3 regions of the Enterococcus sp. AZ170 genome follow, and region 2 is predicted to be linked to each of the others. Evidence: predicted binding sites of a transcription regulator. Region 2 holds the regulator's gene; each other region holds the start of a gene.
The links. Region 2 encodes LexA, which represses DNA repair genes until DNA is damaged. Its sites were predicted from a motif close to CNAACANNTGTTNG; they were not measured.
Positions count from the first base shown of each region.

Region 1: the regulator LexA is predicted to act here: its motif matches at 3,142-3,155, upstream of IGJ55_RS04690 (replication-associated recombination protein A).
Region 3: the regulator LexA is predicted to act here: its motif matches at 2,089-2,102, upstream of ruvA (Holliday junction branch migration protein RuvA).

Region 1 is NZ_CP172947.1:964,123-969,557, forward strand. Features, by position in the region: gene IGJ55_RS04670 (acetate kinase) at 1-575, shown strand, start outside; gene IGJ55_RS04675 (universal stress protein) at 627-1,106, opposite strand; gene IGJ55_RS04680 (hypothetical protein) at 1,206-1,484, opposite strand; RNA gene ssrS (6S RNA) at 1,553-1,746, opposite strand; gene IGJ55_RS04690 (replication-associated recombination protein A) at 1,809-3,098, opposite strand; partial or broken gene IGJ55_RS04695 (DNA-3-methyladenine glycosylase) at 3,276-3,975, shown strand; gene IGJ55_RS04700 (DUF3013 family protein) at 3,911-4,396, shown strand; gene prmA (50S ribosomal protein L11 methyltransferase) at 4,418-5,365, shown strand; gene IGJ55_RS04710 (16S rRNA (uracil(1498)-N(3))-methyltransferase) at 5,367-5,435, shown strand, end outside.
Region 2 is NZ_CP172947.1:1,683,546-1,688,980, forward strand. Features, by position in the region: gene abc-f (ribosomal protection-like ABC-F family protein) at 1-1,314, shown strand, start outside; gene IGJ55_RS08180 (thymidylate synthase) at 1,327-2,274, shown strand; gene IGJ55_RS08185 (dihydrofolate reductase) at 2,293-2,793, shown strand; gene lexA (transcriptional repressor LexA) at 2,864-3,493, opposite strand; gene IGJ55_RS08195 (DUF896 family protein) at 3,792-4,034, shown strand; gene tkt (transketolase) at 4,133-5,435, shown strand, end outside.
Region 3 is NZ_CP172947.1:3,256,145-3,261,579, reverse strand. Features, by position in the region: gene msrB (peptide-methionine (R)-S-oxide reductase MsrB) at 1-116, shown strand, start outside; gene IGJ55_RS15605 (peptide ABC transporter substrate-binding protein) at 303-1,976, shown strand; gene ruvA (Holliday junction branch migration protein RuvA) at 2,168-2,779, shown strand; gene ruvB (Holliday junction branch migration DNA helicase RuvB) at 2,792-3,802, shown strand; gene IGJ55_RS15590 (CPBP family intramembrane glutamic endopeptidase) at 3,959-4,636, shown strand; gene IGJ55_RS15585 (hypothetical protein) at 4,839-5,435, shown strand, end outside.

The sequences.
Region 1 (5,435 bases), 720 kb from region 2:
CTTGTCACTTAGGTAATGGAGCCTCAATCACTGCTGTCGATGGTGGTAAATCGGTTGATACATCAATGGGCTTCACACCACTTGCAGGTGTAACGATGGGAACTCGCTCTGGTGATATCGATCCTTCATTGTTAGCTTACTTGATGGAAAAACTTGAACTAACAGATATCAAAGACATGATCAATATTCTAAATAAACAATCAGGTTTACTTGGTTTGACGGGTATCTCTAGTGATATGCGTGACTTAGAAGCAAACATGGACAAAGAAGCAGTTCAAGTCGCTTACGATATCTTTACAGATCGTATCCGTAAATACATTGGTAGTTATGTAACTGTTTTGAACGGTGTAGATGCGATTGTCTTCACTGCTGGAATCGGTGAAAATGACGCTCATGTTCGTAGTGAAGTAATCAAAGGTATGACGTGGTTTGGTTGTGAACTAGATGATGAGAAAAACAATGTTCGTGGCAAAGAATCAGTAATCTCTACAGAGGATTCTAAAGTTAAAGTATTATTGATTCCAACAGATGAAGAGTTAATGATTGCTCGTGATGTTGAACGTTTGAGAAAATAATTATAAATAAAAGCAACCTGAGAAAATCAGGTTGCTTTTTTATGTTCAAAATTAGTTGTCCTCATCTTGTTGAATAGGGATTTTGTTAGCTAAATCAGTTCTTACCACTAATACATCACAAGTTGCATTTCGAATAACGTATTCAGAAACAGAACCAATGAATAACCGCTCCACAGCGTTCAGACCAGTTGCACCTAACATGATCAAATCCACTTCATGATCTTGAGGTAATTGTTTTGCAATCAAAGGTTTTGTAGAACCATATTCAATGAGGCTAGTTACTTTTTCACAACCATGTTCTTTTGCTTGCTTTTTGTAACCTTCAAGTGTCTGTTTTGCCATCTCTGTTGCTTGCTCGGCTAAGACTCCATCAAAAGAAGAAACAGATTGGAATGCTCGTGTATCAATGACGTGTGCTAAAAGCAACTCTGCATCATTTCTCATTGCAACATTCATTGCTTTTTGAAAAGCTAACTCAGCTTCGGATGATCCATCAACAGCCACCATGATTTTACGATAATTTTGTAACATTATGCTCACTCCTTTTCAAACAATTAGAAATATATTGTTCTTGATACCTTAATTGTAGAACAAAAGTGTAAAAAAAGGAAATAAAAAAAGAAGATACGTTTATAGAATCTTCTTGGCGAACATCACAGTGAATACAGCTGAAATTACAAGCAAGCTAAAAATATAGAATAACGAAAAAAATGTTAAGTTAAAGATGCCAACTAAAACACCGATGGCAGCTAAAATCAGATAAAAAACACCAAACTGATGTAAAAACTGTTTATTTTCGTCAGGCTCACCATTATGCATCAATGGTAAAAAGACAGTCGCTTTTTTTAATAAATAAATTCCGATAATAACTAACAATGCCACAGATACAAAAATAAGTACTTGAATCATGAATTGAACCTCCATCAAATAAAAAACAATTTGCACTACGCAAATTGTTTGGGAATCAAATAAAAATGGTAAAATCCGTTGATGCCGTTATTCGTCCTATAGTATTGAACCCGCAAACAAAGCAGGTGGGTTCCACGACTGACAGCTTCGAACTACCAAATGAAAAGGCATGTTACCAGCTTAGGTACCAGAAGGATCCCTAGATATCAATAAAATGTTCGGTCAACACACAAAAAAGACAACGCGTACATCACAGATTTACCATCTTTATAATAGCACATTCTCATGCAAACAGCAACGAGGGTGCTTAAATTTGAAAGCGGATTACTCTGTTGTTTTCTTATTTTTTTTCCACTCTTGTATCCGTTGATGCTGCTGATGCAATGCTTGTTCATATTTCCCCGTATCAATGGGCTCATAATAATGAGCATTTTTTATTTTATCGGGAAGATATTGCTGATCGACCCAAGCGTTTTCAAAATTATGAGGGTATTTATAGCCAATGCCTCGGTTTAACTCCTTGGCACCAGAGTAATGGCTATCACGCAAGTGGTCAGGAACATCACCTGCTTTTCCTTCACGAATATCGGCTAAGGCGGCATCGATTGCACTAATAGCAGAATTTGATTTTGGAGATAGACACAAATCAATCACCACACTGGCAAGGGGGATGCGCGCTTCAGGAAAACCTAATTTTTCAGCGGCTTGAACTGCTGTGATCGTGCGAGCTGCAGCCGGTGGGTTGCCTAATCCAATATCCTCATAAGCAATTACCATTAAACGACGACAAATAATTGGTAAATCGCCAGCTTCAACCAGTCTAGCTAAATAATGTAACGCAGCGTCTACATCACTACCGCGAATCGATTTTTGAAAAGCCGAAATCACATCATAATGAGCATCACCGTTTTTATCATGAGTCAAGGCTTTACGCTGAACGCATTCTTCAATAATCGAAAGAGTGATTTCAATTTTTTTATCTTGATTTTCTGGAGTGGATTTGACTGCTAGCTCTAATCCATTTAAGGCACTACGTAAATCACCATTAGTTGCACGGGATAAGTGCTGCAGAGCTTTTTCTTCCAAGACAACTGGAAATTCTCCTAACCCACGCTCGTTGTCAGTTAAAGCTTCTTTGATCGCTTTTTGAATATCCGTTTCCGTTAATGGTTTGACTTCAAAAATTTGAGATCGGCTTCGAATAGCTGGATTGATCGTAATGTAAGGATTTTCAGTTGTTGCCCCGATCATAATGATTCGACCACTTTCAAGATGAGGTAGTAGAAAATCCTGTTTTGTCTTATCCAAGCGATGAACTTCATCTAGGAGTAAGATTACAGTTCCACTCATTTTTGCTTCTTCTGCAACAATCTGCAAATCTTTTTTCGTATCAGTTGCTGCATTTAACAATCGAAAAGCGTAATTTGTAGAACCCGCAATGGCACTAGCAATACTCGTTTTACCAGTTCCTGGCGGACCATATAAAATCATGGATGAAAGCATACGAGCTTCGACCATTCGACGGATAATTTTTCCTGGTCCTACTAGATGTTGTTGTCCAACGACTTCATCTAAATTACGTGGCCGCATACGATAAGCTAATGGTTTTTGCATCGTTGGCCCTCCTTTTTTCTTTATCTTATCTATTATACCATAAAGAACGTATGTTTGTATCTCGCTGAGTTTGATAGGGAAATTCATTGATTAAACGGCTGTTTTTTGTACGGTTCATTTGTTATTTCAATGGATAATAGGCTTTGATTCGTGTATTATAGAAAGTGGTGAAAAATAATGAATGAGACAATAAATTTTTTTAAGACAAAAACAACTGAAGAAATTGCTCAGTTTTTGTTAGGTATGTATTTAGAACACGAAACAGAATCGGGGATACTTGCAGGCTATATCGTTGATACCGAAGCTTATTTAGGACCAGAAGATGAGGCTGCTCATAGTTTTGGCTTGCGCAATACACCACGTCTAAAAGCGATGTACGATAAACCCGGAACGATTTATTTATATACGATGCACACACATTTGATTTTAAATATGGTGACTCAAGAAAAAGGCACACCCCAAGGAGTTATGATTCGTGCAATTGAACCCATTGAGGGAATCGAAAAAATGGTAGAAAACCGCAATGGTCGTCAAGGCATCGAATTATCTAACGGGCCAGGTAAGCTGGTATCAGCTTTAGGAATTAATCAAGCGTTATATGGACAATCAATTTTTGATAGTCCATTACGATTAGTACCAGAAAAAAGAAAAACACCAAAAAAAATCATCCCGCTTCCTCGAATCGGTATTCCCAATAAAGGTATTTGGACAGAATTACCATTAAGGTATATTGTTTCAGGAAATCCTTATATATCCAAACAAAAAAGAAGTGATATTGATCAAAAGGCCTTTGGCTGGAAGGAAGAAAATAAATGAAAAAAGCAACAATGTTAACTTATTTAGACCAACAAATAACCAGAAAAATCATGGAATATGATGTAGCTCTTGATTGGAACGCTAAAAACCATACAATTGAAGTTGTTTTTCGATTATTTGCCGAAAATACAGCACATGAACAGATCGATGATGCACAAGGAACGGTTTCAGAAGAAGAAATCATTGAATTTGAAGATGGGATTTTGTTTTATAATCCTGAAAAGTCTTCTGTAGATAAGGCAGAGTTTCTAGCGACTATTTCTTATGAGGGCAAAAAGGGAATCAAACAGTCTGTGTTAGATGGTTTCATTGATTACTTAAATGATGCTTTAACTGAAGGACAAAGTGATTTATTAGACTTTTTAACGGATGAGGGACAAGCCGTATTTGAGCTGAAATGGTCACAAGAATTATTTGAAGAAGCTGTTAAAAAGTATCAAAAAGTAGAGAGCGATACCTATATTGCGTACCCAAGCTATTAAAAAGAGTAAAGAGGTGATCATATGAAATGGACAGAAGTAAAAGTTGAAACAGCTAGTGAAGCAATTGAAGCAATCTCAAATATCATGATGGAAGCTGGAGCGAGTGGTGTTGCGATAGAAGATGCTTTAGATGTAGAAAATTTTCAAAGTGATTTATATGGTGAATTACTAGACAAAGAACAATTTACGCACATTAAAGAAGGTGCATTGGTTATGGCCTATTTTCCCGAAACGACCTTTTTGCCGGAAATCTTACCTTTTATCAAAGAGAGCATTACCCGCTTACCAGAGTTTGGTCTTGCTATTGGGAAAAATGAAGTGAGTGTTAGTGAAGTAGCTGAAAGCGATTGGGCAACTGCTTGGAAAAAATATTATCATCCAGTTCGTGTGACACGGTTTCTAACAATCGTTCCAAGCTGGGAGAAATATGAAGCGCAAGATGCGCTTGAAAAAATCATTACCTTAGATCCAGGTATGGCTTTTGGAACTGGAACCCATCCAACAACCCGTTTGACTTTACAAGCCCTAGAAACTGTTTTACGTGGTGGTGAAACACTGCTTGATGTTGGCACAGGTTCTGGTGTGTTAAGTATTGCGAGTAAATATCTAGGTGCTAAAGAAATCTATGCCTATGATTTAGATGAAGTTGCAGTGACGGCTGCTAAAGAAAATATGAATATGAATCCAATTGCTAGTGATGTTCAAGTCTCGGCAAACGACTTGCTGAAAGGGATAACGGTCGAAGCAGACGTGATCGTGGCAAATATTTTAGCTGATATTATTACGTTGATGATCGAGGATGCTTGGCGTTTATTGAAAAATGATGGTACTTTGATCGTTTCAGGAATCATTCAGGAGAAAAAAGCAATGGTTATAGAAAAAATGACTAGCGTAGGTTTCCTTGTAGATCAAATTTTCCAACAAGGGGATTGGTATGCAATGATATTAAAGAAAACAGAGGAAGAGTAAGATGCAGCGTTACTTTTTAACGGAGCCTTATGCAGCGCAGGATCATTATCAGATCAGTGGAGAAAACTAC
Region 2 (5,435 bases):
GATTATGAGGCGATCAACTGGTTAGAAAGCTTTTTGAATGGCTATCGTGGCGCTATTTTAATGGTGACGCATGATCGTTATTTTTTAGATAGAGTAACCAATCGAATTTTTGAACTTTCTTTTGGAAAGTTACATGAATATAAAGGCAATTACGAAGCTTATATTATTGCTAGAGCAGAACGTGAACGTGTTGGTGTTGAACAAGAGGAAAAAAGAAAACAATTATATAAGCAAGAATTAGAATGGATGCGTGCGGGGGTCAAAGCTCGTGGCACGAAACAACAAGCCCGTCAAGATCGTTTTCATGATCTTAAAGAAAATCTTCACCAAGTACATCAAAAAGGCCAGTTAGAGATAGATATTGCGACACAAAGATTGGGAAAAAAAGTCTTAGAAATCAAAGCCGGCAGTTATCAAATTGAACAAAAAACAATTTTAAAAGATTTTGATTTACTAATTCAGGCAAAAGATCGAATAGGCATCACGGGAAAAAATGGCGCAGGTAAATCCACTCTTTTGAATCTATTAGCTGGACGTTTGCTATTAGATAATGGTCTGTACTCTATCGGAGAAACGGTTCGTTTAGCCTATTACACACAGCAAAATGAAGCAATGGATCCAAATCAACGGATGATTTCATACTTACAGGAAGCTGCAGAACAAGTTCGGCGCACAGATGGCACAACAATTAGTGTTGCTGAATTGTTAGAACGCTTTTTATTCCCACGTTTTATGCATGGAACAGTGATTGGGAAACTTTCTGGTGGGGAAAAACGTCGTTTGTATTTATTAAAACTACTGATTGGACAGCCAAATGTGTTATTATTGGACGAACCAACAAATGATCTTGACATAGATACTCTAACGATCCTAGAGGATTATCTCCAAACCTTTAAAGGAGCTGTAATTGCCGTTTCCCATGATCGTTATTTCCTTGATAAAACAATGGACAAATTACTTGTGTTTGAGGGAGACGGTCAAATAGTGACCTATTTCGGTTCTATGAGTGAATACTTACTTGGAAATAAAGAAGAGTCGAAGAAAACTATTAAATATGAAACGAAACCAATTAAAGAAACTGAAAAAAAGGAAAAAAAGAAATTAACTTATATGGAACAAAAAGAGTGGGCAACAATCGAAGCTGATATTGCAGTACTTGAGGATCGAGCTGTTCTGCTTGCAAAAGAGATGAACCATCAAGGGGATGACTTTACTAAATTGCAAGAACTACAATCAGAGTTATCTATTGTAGAACAAGAACTTGAGGAAAAAATGGAACGTTGGGAATACTTGAGTGAATTTGCAGAAAATTAGGAGGCAGTAATTATGGAAGAGGCTTACTTAGCATTAGGTCGCAAAATTTTAACCGATGGTCACTTAAAAGAAGATCGCACAGGGACAGGAACACGAAGTATTTTTGGACATCAAATGCGTTTTGACCTATCAAAAGGGTTTCCTTTATTGACGACGAAACGAGTTCCTTTTGGTTTAATCAAAAGCGAACTTTTATGGTTTTTAAAAGGCGACACAAATATCCGTTATCTCCTACAGCATAACAACCATATTTGGGACGAGTGGGCTTTTGAGCGTTATATTAAAAGTGATGACTATAATGGGCCGGATATGACTGATTTTGGTCGTCGTGTTTTAACGGATGAAGTATTTAAAGAAAGTTATGAAAAAGAGCACAAAGAATTCTGCAATAATATGTTGTCTGATGATGATTTTGCAGCGAAGTATGGTGAATTAGGTAATATTTATGGAGCTCAGTGGCGTCATTGGGAAACGAAAGAAGGCAACTTTATTGATCAACTTAAAAATGTTATCGATATGATCAAGCAAACACCTGACTCTAGACGCCTGATCGTGTCCGCCTGGAATCCAGAAGATGTCCCTTCCATGGCATTACCACCATGTCACACGATGTTTCAATTTTATGTAAATGATGGGAAATTAAGTTGCCAGTTGTATCAACGTAGTGGAGATGTTTTTTTGGGCGTTCCATTTAATATTGCTAGTTACGCACTATTGACTCACTTGATTGCTCATGAAACTGGTTTGGAAGTGGGCGATTTCGTTCATACTTTGGGGGATGCCCATTTATATACGAATCATATTGACCAAATGAATGAACAACTGACTCGAGACATTCGTTCGTTTCCTACACTAAAATTGAATCAAGATAAAAAATCAGTTTTTGAATTTGAAATGGACGATATTGTAATTGAAGGATATGATCCTCATCCAGCAATCAAGGCACCAATTGCCGTTTAATTCGAAAGGGGTTCTCCAATGTTAGCAGCCATATGGGCACAAGATGAGCAAGGGACAATCGGTAAAGAGAATCGATTACCTTGGCATTTGCCAAATGATTTGAAATTTTTTAAACAAATGACTGAAGACAACACCATTGTTATAGGAAGAAAAACTTTTGAGGGGATGGGCGCTCGGCCGTTACCAAATCGTCAAACGATTGTTCTAACTAGAGACAAAAGCTATCAGGCAAAAGGAGTCATTGTTTTTCATACTGTGGATGAAGTTCTTGATTATGCCAAAACGTTTTCTGGTATTACGTTTATTGCGGGTGGTTCAGCAGTATACGAGGATTTTTTGCAATATTGTGACGTATTGTATAGAACAGTTATCTATCATTCGTTTGATGGAGATACAAAATTTCCTTTTGTAGATTGGGATGATTGGACATTGATTAATTTAAGCGCAGGCGAACAAGACGAAGCAAATGGTTATGCGTATCAGTTTGAAACATATCAACGTAAAGTCACAGCGGATTAAAAGATCTTGTCTAATTCAAACGAAAAGATAACAAAAAAACATACTAATAGTTAGTATGTTTTTTTGTTATTTAAATATGATTGCGGTATAGGCCAACAACTTTGCCTAAAATGCTTACGTTGTTCAAAATAATCGGTTTTAATGCATCATTTTCTGGTTGTAAACGAACATGGTCTGCCTCTTTAAAGAATCGTTTACACGTCGCTTCATCTTCATCTGTCATTGCAATCACTATATCACCATTTGAAGCCGCGCTTTGTTTACGAACAATAACTTGGTCGCCGTCTAAAATACCAGCATTGATCATACTTTCACCTCTGATAGTCAGCATGAACAAAGCATTTTCTTCTGCCATTAAATCAGGTGGAAGAGGAAAAAAGTCAGAAGCTTCTTCTACAGCTAAGATTGGCTCACCTGCTGTAACAACACCAAGCATCGGGATAACTGTCGGTCTCACACCGATTCTTTCAAGTCCGTCTGCGGTCAATTCAATTGCCCTTGGTTTTGTAGGATCACGTAAAATGAGTCCTTTTTTCTCTAATCGTGCTAAATGTCCGTGAACGGTTGAGGTTGAGGAAAGATCAACTGCTTTTCCGATTTCTCTTACGGTCGGGGGATAACCTTTAAGCTCAACCTGTTCATATATATATTTTAATACTTCGATTTGTCTTGTGTCTGTACGTTTCACCACAACCCGCACCTTCTTTCGATTTATATTTTTAGTGTACCATAGTTTTATACAGGAATCAAACAAGCGTTCGTGTTTTTTTTAGAAAGTATATTTCTGTGAATCACAAGGGAAAATATCTGAGGTAGGGAATCGGAATTTCTATAAATAAACACAATCGTTTCTGATTTTTAATAAGAATATAGTTGTATTTCTTGTGCTCATCTTATAAGATAGACATGGAAAGTAAACTTGTCTAGCTACAGGGCTAGCCTTTCAAAAAAGCTTGAAATATGCCGATTAAATTTTTAAAATAAGGAGGCCAAAATAGATGTTATCAACAGAAAAAATGAACCGTATCAATGAACTTGCTAAAAAAGCGAAAGAAAAAGAATTAACTGCGAAAGAAAAGGAAGAGCAAAAAGTACTTCGTCAAGAATATTTGGCTGCTTTTCGTGGTGGGATGCGCCATCATATAGAAGGAATGAAAGTGGTCGATCCTAAAGGAAATGATGTAACACCAGATAAATTGAAAGAGATTCAAAAAGCTAAAGGATTGCATAATAGAAAGTAATTTTAGTTTTTTTTACTAAAGGTAATTGCTTTCATGAGCGAAATGCGATAAAATGTAGTTAATAAAGGTAAAAAAAACCTAAATAGGAGATGATTTTTTTGTTCGACAACACTGATCAGTTAGGCGTTAACACGATTCGTACATTAAGTATTGAAGCAGTACAAAAAGCAAATTCTGGGCATCCAGGATTACCAATGGGTGCTGCACCTATGGCTTATGCACTTTGGACAAAACACTTAAAAGTAAACCCGAAAACTTCAAGAAACTGGGTAGATAGAGACCGTTTTATTCTTTCTGCTGGTCATGGTTCTGCAATGTTATACAGCTTACTTCATTTAGCTGGCTACGATGTGACTATGGATGATCTAAAAAATTTCCGTCAATGGAATAGTAGAACACCAGGGCATCCAGAAGTACATCATACTGATGGTGTTGAAGCAACAACTGGTCCATTAGGTCAAGGTATCGCAATGGCTGTCGGTATGGCGATGGCAGAAGCACATACTGCTGCGACTTATAATCGTGATAGCTTTCCTGTAATAGATCACTATACGTTTGCGTTATGCGGTGATGGTGATTTGATGGAAGGTGTTTCTCAAGAAGCTAGTTCAATGGCTGGACACATGAAATTAGGTAAACTGATCGTGTTATACGATTCAAATGATATCTCTTTAGACGGTCCAACATCAAAAGCGTTTACTGAAAATGTTGGCGCTCGTTATGAAGCATATGGTTGGCAACATATCTTAGTGAAAGACGGTAATGATTTAGAAGAAATTTCTCAAGCGATAGAAGCTGCAAAGGCTGAAGCAGATAAACCAACTTTGATCGAAGTAAAAACAGTCATCGGCTACGGCGCACCAAAAGAAGGTACTTCATCTGTACATGGCGCACCTATCGGAGCAGATGGCATTACCGCAGCTAAAGCTGTTTATGGTTGGGAATACCCAGACTTTACTGTTCCAGATGAAGTTGCTGCACGCTTTAAAGAAACGATGATAGAAGAAGGCGAGAAAGCAGAAGATCAATGGAATAAGATGTTTGCAAATTATTCAAAAGAGCATCCTGATTTGGCAAAACAATTTAAACAAGCTTTTTCTGATGAACTTCCTGAAAATTGGGATAGCGAGTTACCAACCTATGAAATAGGTTCGAGTGCAGCTAGTCGTGTGACAAGTAAAGAAACGATTCAAGCAATTTCTAAAACTGTACCAGGTTTCTGGGGCGGTTCAGCTGATTTGTCTGCTTCAAATAATACAATGGTCGCTGCAGAAAAAGATTTTGAGCCTGGTCAATACGAAGGTCGCAATATTTGGTTTGGTGTCCGTGAGTTTGCCATGGCAGCAGCGATGAACGGAATCCAATTACATGGTGGAAGTCGCGTTTACGGCGGAACATTCT
Region 3 (5,435 bases), 1.6 Mb from region 2:
GACCTCAAGAGCAAGGTGGGTTGAGGTATTGCATCAATGCGGCAGCCTTACGCTTTATTCCTGTTCAAGAATTAGAGAAAGAAGGATATGGCGAATATAGATCCTTATTTGAATAAAGTGAAAGCTTATCTAGGCAGGTGAAAACTGCTTAGATAGGCTTTTTTTACTATTTCGCAGTAAAAACAAATGTTATTTCTTTATTATATAATAATGATTGCTATTTTCAGCTATATCGAGTATTATAAAAATATTCCGAAAATTAAAATTAGGAAAGAAAACAATTGTTTATTGGGGAGAAAAAGATGAAAAAAACGAATATAAAGAAATTAATTAGTGTTATGATGCTATCTACTTTAGTATTAGCAGCTTGTGGCAGCGGTGGTAAGACCGATTCAACAGACAGTAGCAACGATAGTAAAAAAGCGAGTGGGGAACAGCTTTTTAGATTGGTCGTTCAACAAGAAATGCCAAGTGCAGATCTTTCAGTAGCAACAAATACGATCAGCTTTTCAGCATTGAATAATGTGTACGAAGGGTTATACCGTTTAGATGACAAGAGCAGACCACAACCAGCTGGAGCAACAGAAATGGCACAGAAAAGCGACGATGGTTTGACATATACCTTCAAATTGAGAGAAGATGCAAAATGGTCAAATGGTGATCCAGTTGTAGCAGCTGATTATGTCTATGGTTGGCAACGGACAGCTGATCCTAAAACAGCAGCAGAATATGCTTATATGTTTGAACTAGTGAAAAATGGAGCGGATGTATCGGCTGGTAAAAAAGGCCTTGATGAATTAGGAATAAAAGCAACTGGGGATTATGAGTTGGAAGTAACATTGGAACAGCAAACACCCTATTTCGATTACTTGTTGGCATTCCCCTCATTTTTCCCTCAAAATCAAAAAATCGTTGAAAAAAATGGCAAGGACTACGCAACAACAAGTGAGGCAGCTGTCTATAATGGACCATTTACATTAACAGATTTTGATGGACCAGGAACAGATACTGATTGGTCTTACACAAAAAATGATCAATATTGGGATAAAGAGGCTGTTCAATTAGATAAAATTGAAGTAAAAGTAGTAAAAGAAGCACCAACTTCATTGAATCTTTTCCAAGATGGACAAGCGGATGATGTGATCTTAAGCGGAGAATTAGCCCAACAAATGGCAGATGATCCAGAACTTGTCATTGAAAAAGATGCTCGGACTTCTTATCTTGAATTTAATCAAAGAGACGAGAAATCACCTTATCACAATGCTAATCTAAGAAAAGCAATCTCTTATTCAATCGATCGAGATGCATTGGTTGATCGTATTTTAGGAGATGGATCAGTTGCTTCTAAAGGGTTAGTTCCAGCGGGAATGTCATTTTCACCAGAAGGCAACAAAGACTTTGCTGATGAAAATAAAAATATTTTGACTCACGATACTGAAAAAGCCAAAGAATACTGGGAAAAAGCGAAAAAAGAATTGGGAATTGATTCATTCAAGTTTGATATCGTTGGAGACGATACAGATTCTACTAAGAAAGTATTGGAGTATATCCAAGGCGCAGTGAAAGAAACCTTAGATGGCGTGGATGTAACAGTAACTAACGTACCGTTTACAGTTCGCTTAGATCGTGGTAAAAATGGCGATTTTGAAGTGATCATGGGTGGTTGGGGTGCTGATTACGCAGATCCGAGTAGTTTCACAGATTTATTTGTAACAGGCGGTTCTTATAACAGAGGACGCTACTCAAATGAAAAATATGATCAACTAGTAGAAGATTCTAGAACGACAAATGCCTCAGATCCAGAAAAACGTTGGACAGACATGCTTGACGCTGAAAAACTATTGATAGATGAGATGGGTGTTGCACCAGTTTATCAAAAAGCAGAAGCGCATATGCGTAGTAAAAAAGTACAAGGTGTTGTCGCTCATGGAGCTGGCGCAAGATATGATTATAAATGGACGTATATTACTGAATAGATGAAGAAACTGAGGATAGACTGTCACTCACAGAGTGACAGTCTATCCTTTTTTTATCTTAATAACTACACATTTTTCAAGCTACTGATTTCCTCTGATTTGTGGTAAAATAGAAACGTATGTGCGTGTAAAACGCAAGATGTGGTGAACAACAACAGTTTTTGCTTTAACCACATCGAGAAAGGTGAATTATGTACGAGTATATCATTGGTAAAGTGACCTTTATCAGTCCTTATTATATTGTAATCGAAACAAATGGAATCGGCTATCAGATTTCTGTAGGAAACCCCTATCGTTATTCTGGCAAGACGAACGAGAAAATTAAAATCTACGTTCATCAAGTTATTCGTGAAGATGCCCATCTATTGTATGGCTTTGGTGACCTAGATGAAAAACAACTCTTCTTAAAGCTGATCAGTGTGTCAGGGATCGGACCTAAAAGCGGTCTAGCAATCATGGCTTCAGATGATCATGGCGGCTTGATCAATGCGATCGAAAGTGAAGATGCTGCGTATCTAACTAGATTCCCGGGTGTAGGTAAGAAAACGGCACAGCAAATGATTTTAGACCTAAAAGGAAAACTTGGGGAACTAGAAACATCAGATGCAGCTGTGGAAGCCATGACCAAAAGACCAGATACACAATCAGCTAATCAATCATTGACTGAAGCCTTAGAGGCATTGAGCGCATTAGGCTATAGTGAAAAAGAAATCAAGCGAATTACACCAAAACTAGAAGAACTAGGCAAACAGCCAACAGATGAATACTTACGCAATGCACTGAAATTTATGATGAAACGCTAAGGAGGAATGGCTATGACAGAAGATGAAAGACTACTTTCCGCTGAAACCAGCGAAGGGGAGGAGTCTCTTGAAAAGTCGCTACGCCCGCAGTTTCTCGAGCAATATATCGGTCAAGACAAAGTAAAACAAGAGCTTACGATTTATATTGAAGCGGCCCGTAATCGTGAAGAAGCGCTCGATCATACTCTTTTGTATGGACCACCAGGACTTGGTAAAACTACGATGGCCATGGTGATTGCCAATGAAATGCATGTCAATATCCGTACAACGAGTGGACCTGCGATTGAGCGTGCCGGTGATTTAGTTGCTATTTTAAATGAACTAGAGCCAGGGGATGTTTTATTTATCGATGAAATCCACCGTTTGCCACGAATCGTTGAAGAGATGCTCTATTCAGCGATGGAGGATTTTTATGTAGATATCATGGTGGGGCAAGGAACAACGGCTCATCCAGTCCATTTCCCATTGCCGCCGTTTACCTTGATTGGAGCAACAACCCGTGCAGGTATGCTGTCTGCACCACTTCGAGATCGCTTTGGTATCATTTCTCATATGGAGTACTATGAAACTCAGGACCTAAAAGAAATCGTGTTACGTTCTGCTGATATTTTTCAAACAGAAATCGTTGAAGAAGGTGCCTTTGAAATTGCCCGCCGGTCACGTGGGACACCGCGGATTGCCAATCGTTTATTAAAACGTGTTCGTGATTTTGCTCAAGTTCAGTCAGATGGTACGATCGACCGCAGTATTGCGGATCAAGCATTGACCTTGCTGCAAGTTGACCATCAAGGATTAGATTATGTCGATCAAAAATTATTGAAAACAATGATCGAATTATATGGTGGCGGACCTGTTGGATTGAGTACCTTAGCTGTGAATATCAGTGAAGAGACTGAGACCGTTGAAGATATGTACGAGCCTTATCTGATTCAAAAAGGATTTATCAAGCGGACACCAAGAGGACGAATTGCAACGGCACTTGCCTACGAACATTTTGGGTATGAGTCTTATTATCAAGAATAATCTATTCAACACTCAATTTGTTTATTCAAACATGAATAAACAAATTGAGTGTTTTTTATTGGCAATAAAAAATAACTGTTCATTAAGACGAATTAGTTGTTTGCTACAAAGATAGAAACTATACTAAAAGAAAATAAACGCAAGGGCGTGGAGAAAATGCAAGAATTATTTGATCGAAAAGTAAAACTAGTTCCAGCAATTGTTTCGTTAGTATTATTAGGAGGTGCATTTTACTCATTATTGAATACGGCATTTATTTTGAATTTTTGTATTATTCTCATTGCAGGATTAATAGGAATGTATTTGATGTATGGTGTGGAAGGCATTAAACAATTATATTCTCCACTAAGAAAAGGTTCGGTTAAAATTATATTGATTGCCTATGTGCTAAGTTGGATAACTGCTCTCTTAGCAAAAGTTTTAGCTGGGGCAATCGGACAACCAACTGCTGCCAATCCAATCGTAGATGAATTTAGTCATGGAATAGGCCCCGCGCTTACACTCTTAGGGAAAACGTTATTCATGCTTGCAGGAGAGGAAATCATTACAACGATTCCGCTGATTTTATTGGTCCATGTAGCATTACGTTATAAAGTTGAACGAAAGACCGCTATCATTGGTTCTGTTATTTTAACAAGCCTTATGTTCGGATCACTACATTTATCGACTTATGATTGGAATTGGTTCCAGTGTTTAGTTGTGATTGGTTTGACCCGAATTCCATTTACATGGGCGACATTAAAAACGAATTCAATCTGGGCGGGCACGATCATTCATATCGCTTTTGACTGGCTGATTTTTATAGGAGTCATGTTGGGGACCTTAGCACATTAACATTCTTTTACAATTGTTATGGCTATACCAATAGGTGGTATAGCCATAACATTTTTTTGGATTACATGCAAATAATATATCTCATCATAGAAGAAGTGAGTGTTTGATTAGAAAAATAATCGTATCATTTGCACAAAATATTTTATGCTCTTATAGTTAATAGTGTACCAATTAGAAAAAAATAAGCGAAAGGATGGGAATTATGGAAAAGAACACGAGAAAAAAAGGTTTTGTGTCGTACTTGACAACGCAAGATGAAGCAGGGGTAAATATCTCTTGGGGGGCAATTATAGCGGGATTAGTTTCCTTCTTTGCGATTTTCTTTACCTTAAGTTTGATTGGTTCAGCAATTGGTTTTGGGATCGTTAAACCAACATCAGATAATCCTTTAGATGGTGTGGGTATGGGACTTATTATTTGGACAGTGGTGACATTTGTCCTTTCATTATTTTGTAGTGGATTTATAGCTGGTGTAGCAGCACGTAGAGTCGGTTTAGTTCATGGTTTTTTAACATGGGCAACGAGTGTTTTAGTATTGATTGCGATTCTTTCTTATACCGCAATCGGCGCATTTTCAGCAATCGGTTCTCTATTTGGGAATATCGCTTCAGCAACAGGCAGCACGGTGGAAACTGTCGCTTCGGGTACATCCGATGCAATCAGTAAAGGCTTTGATAAAGTCACAGACAGCGTTCAATCAGTGGATACGACAGAACTTCAAGGTCAAGTGAAAAAAGTCTTGTCTGATACGGATGTAAAAGAATTACAACCTGATTACTTACAAGATAAAATGAAAGAA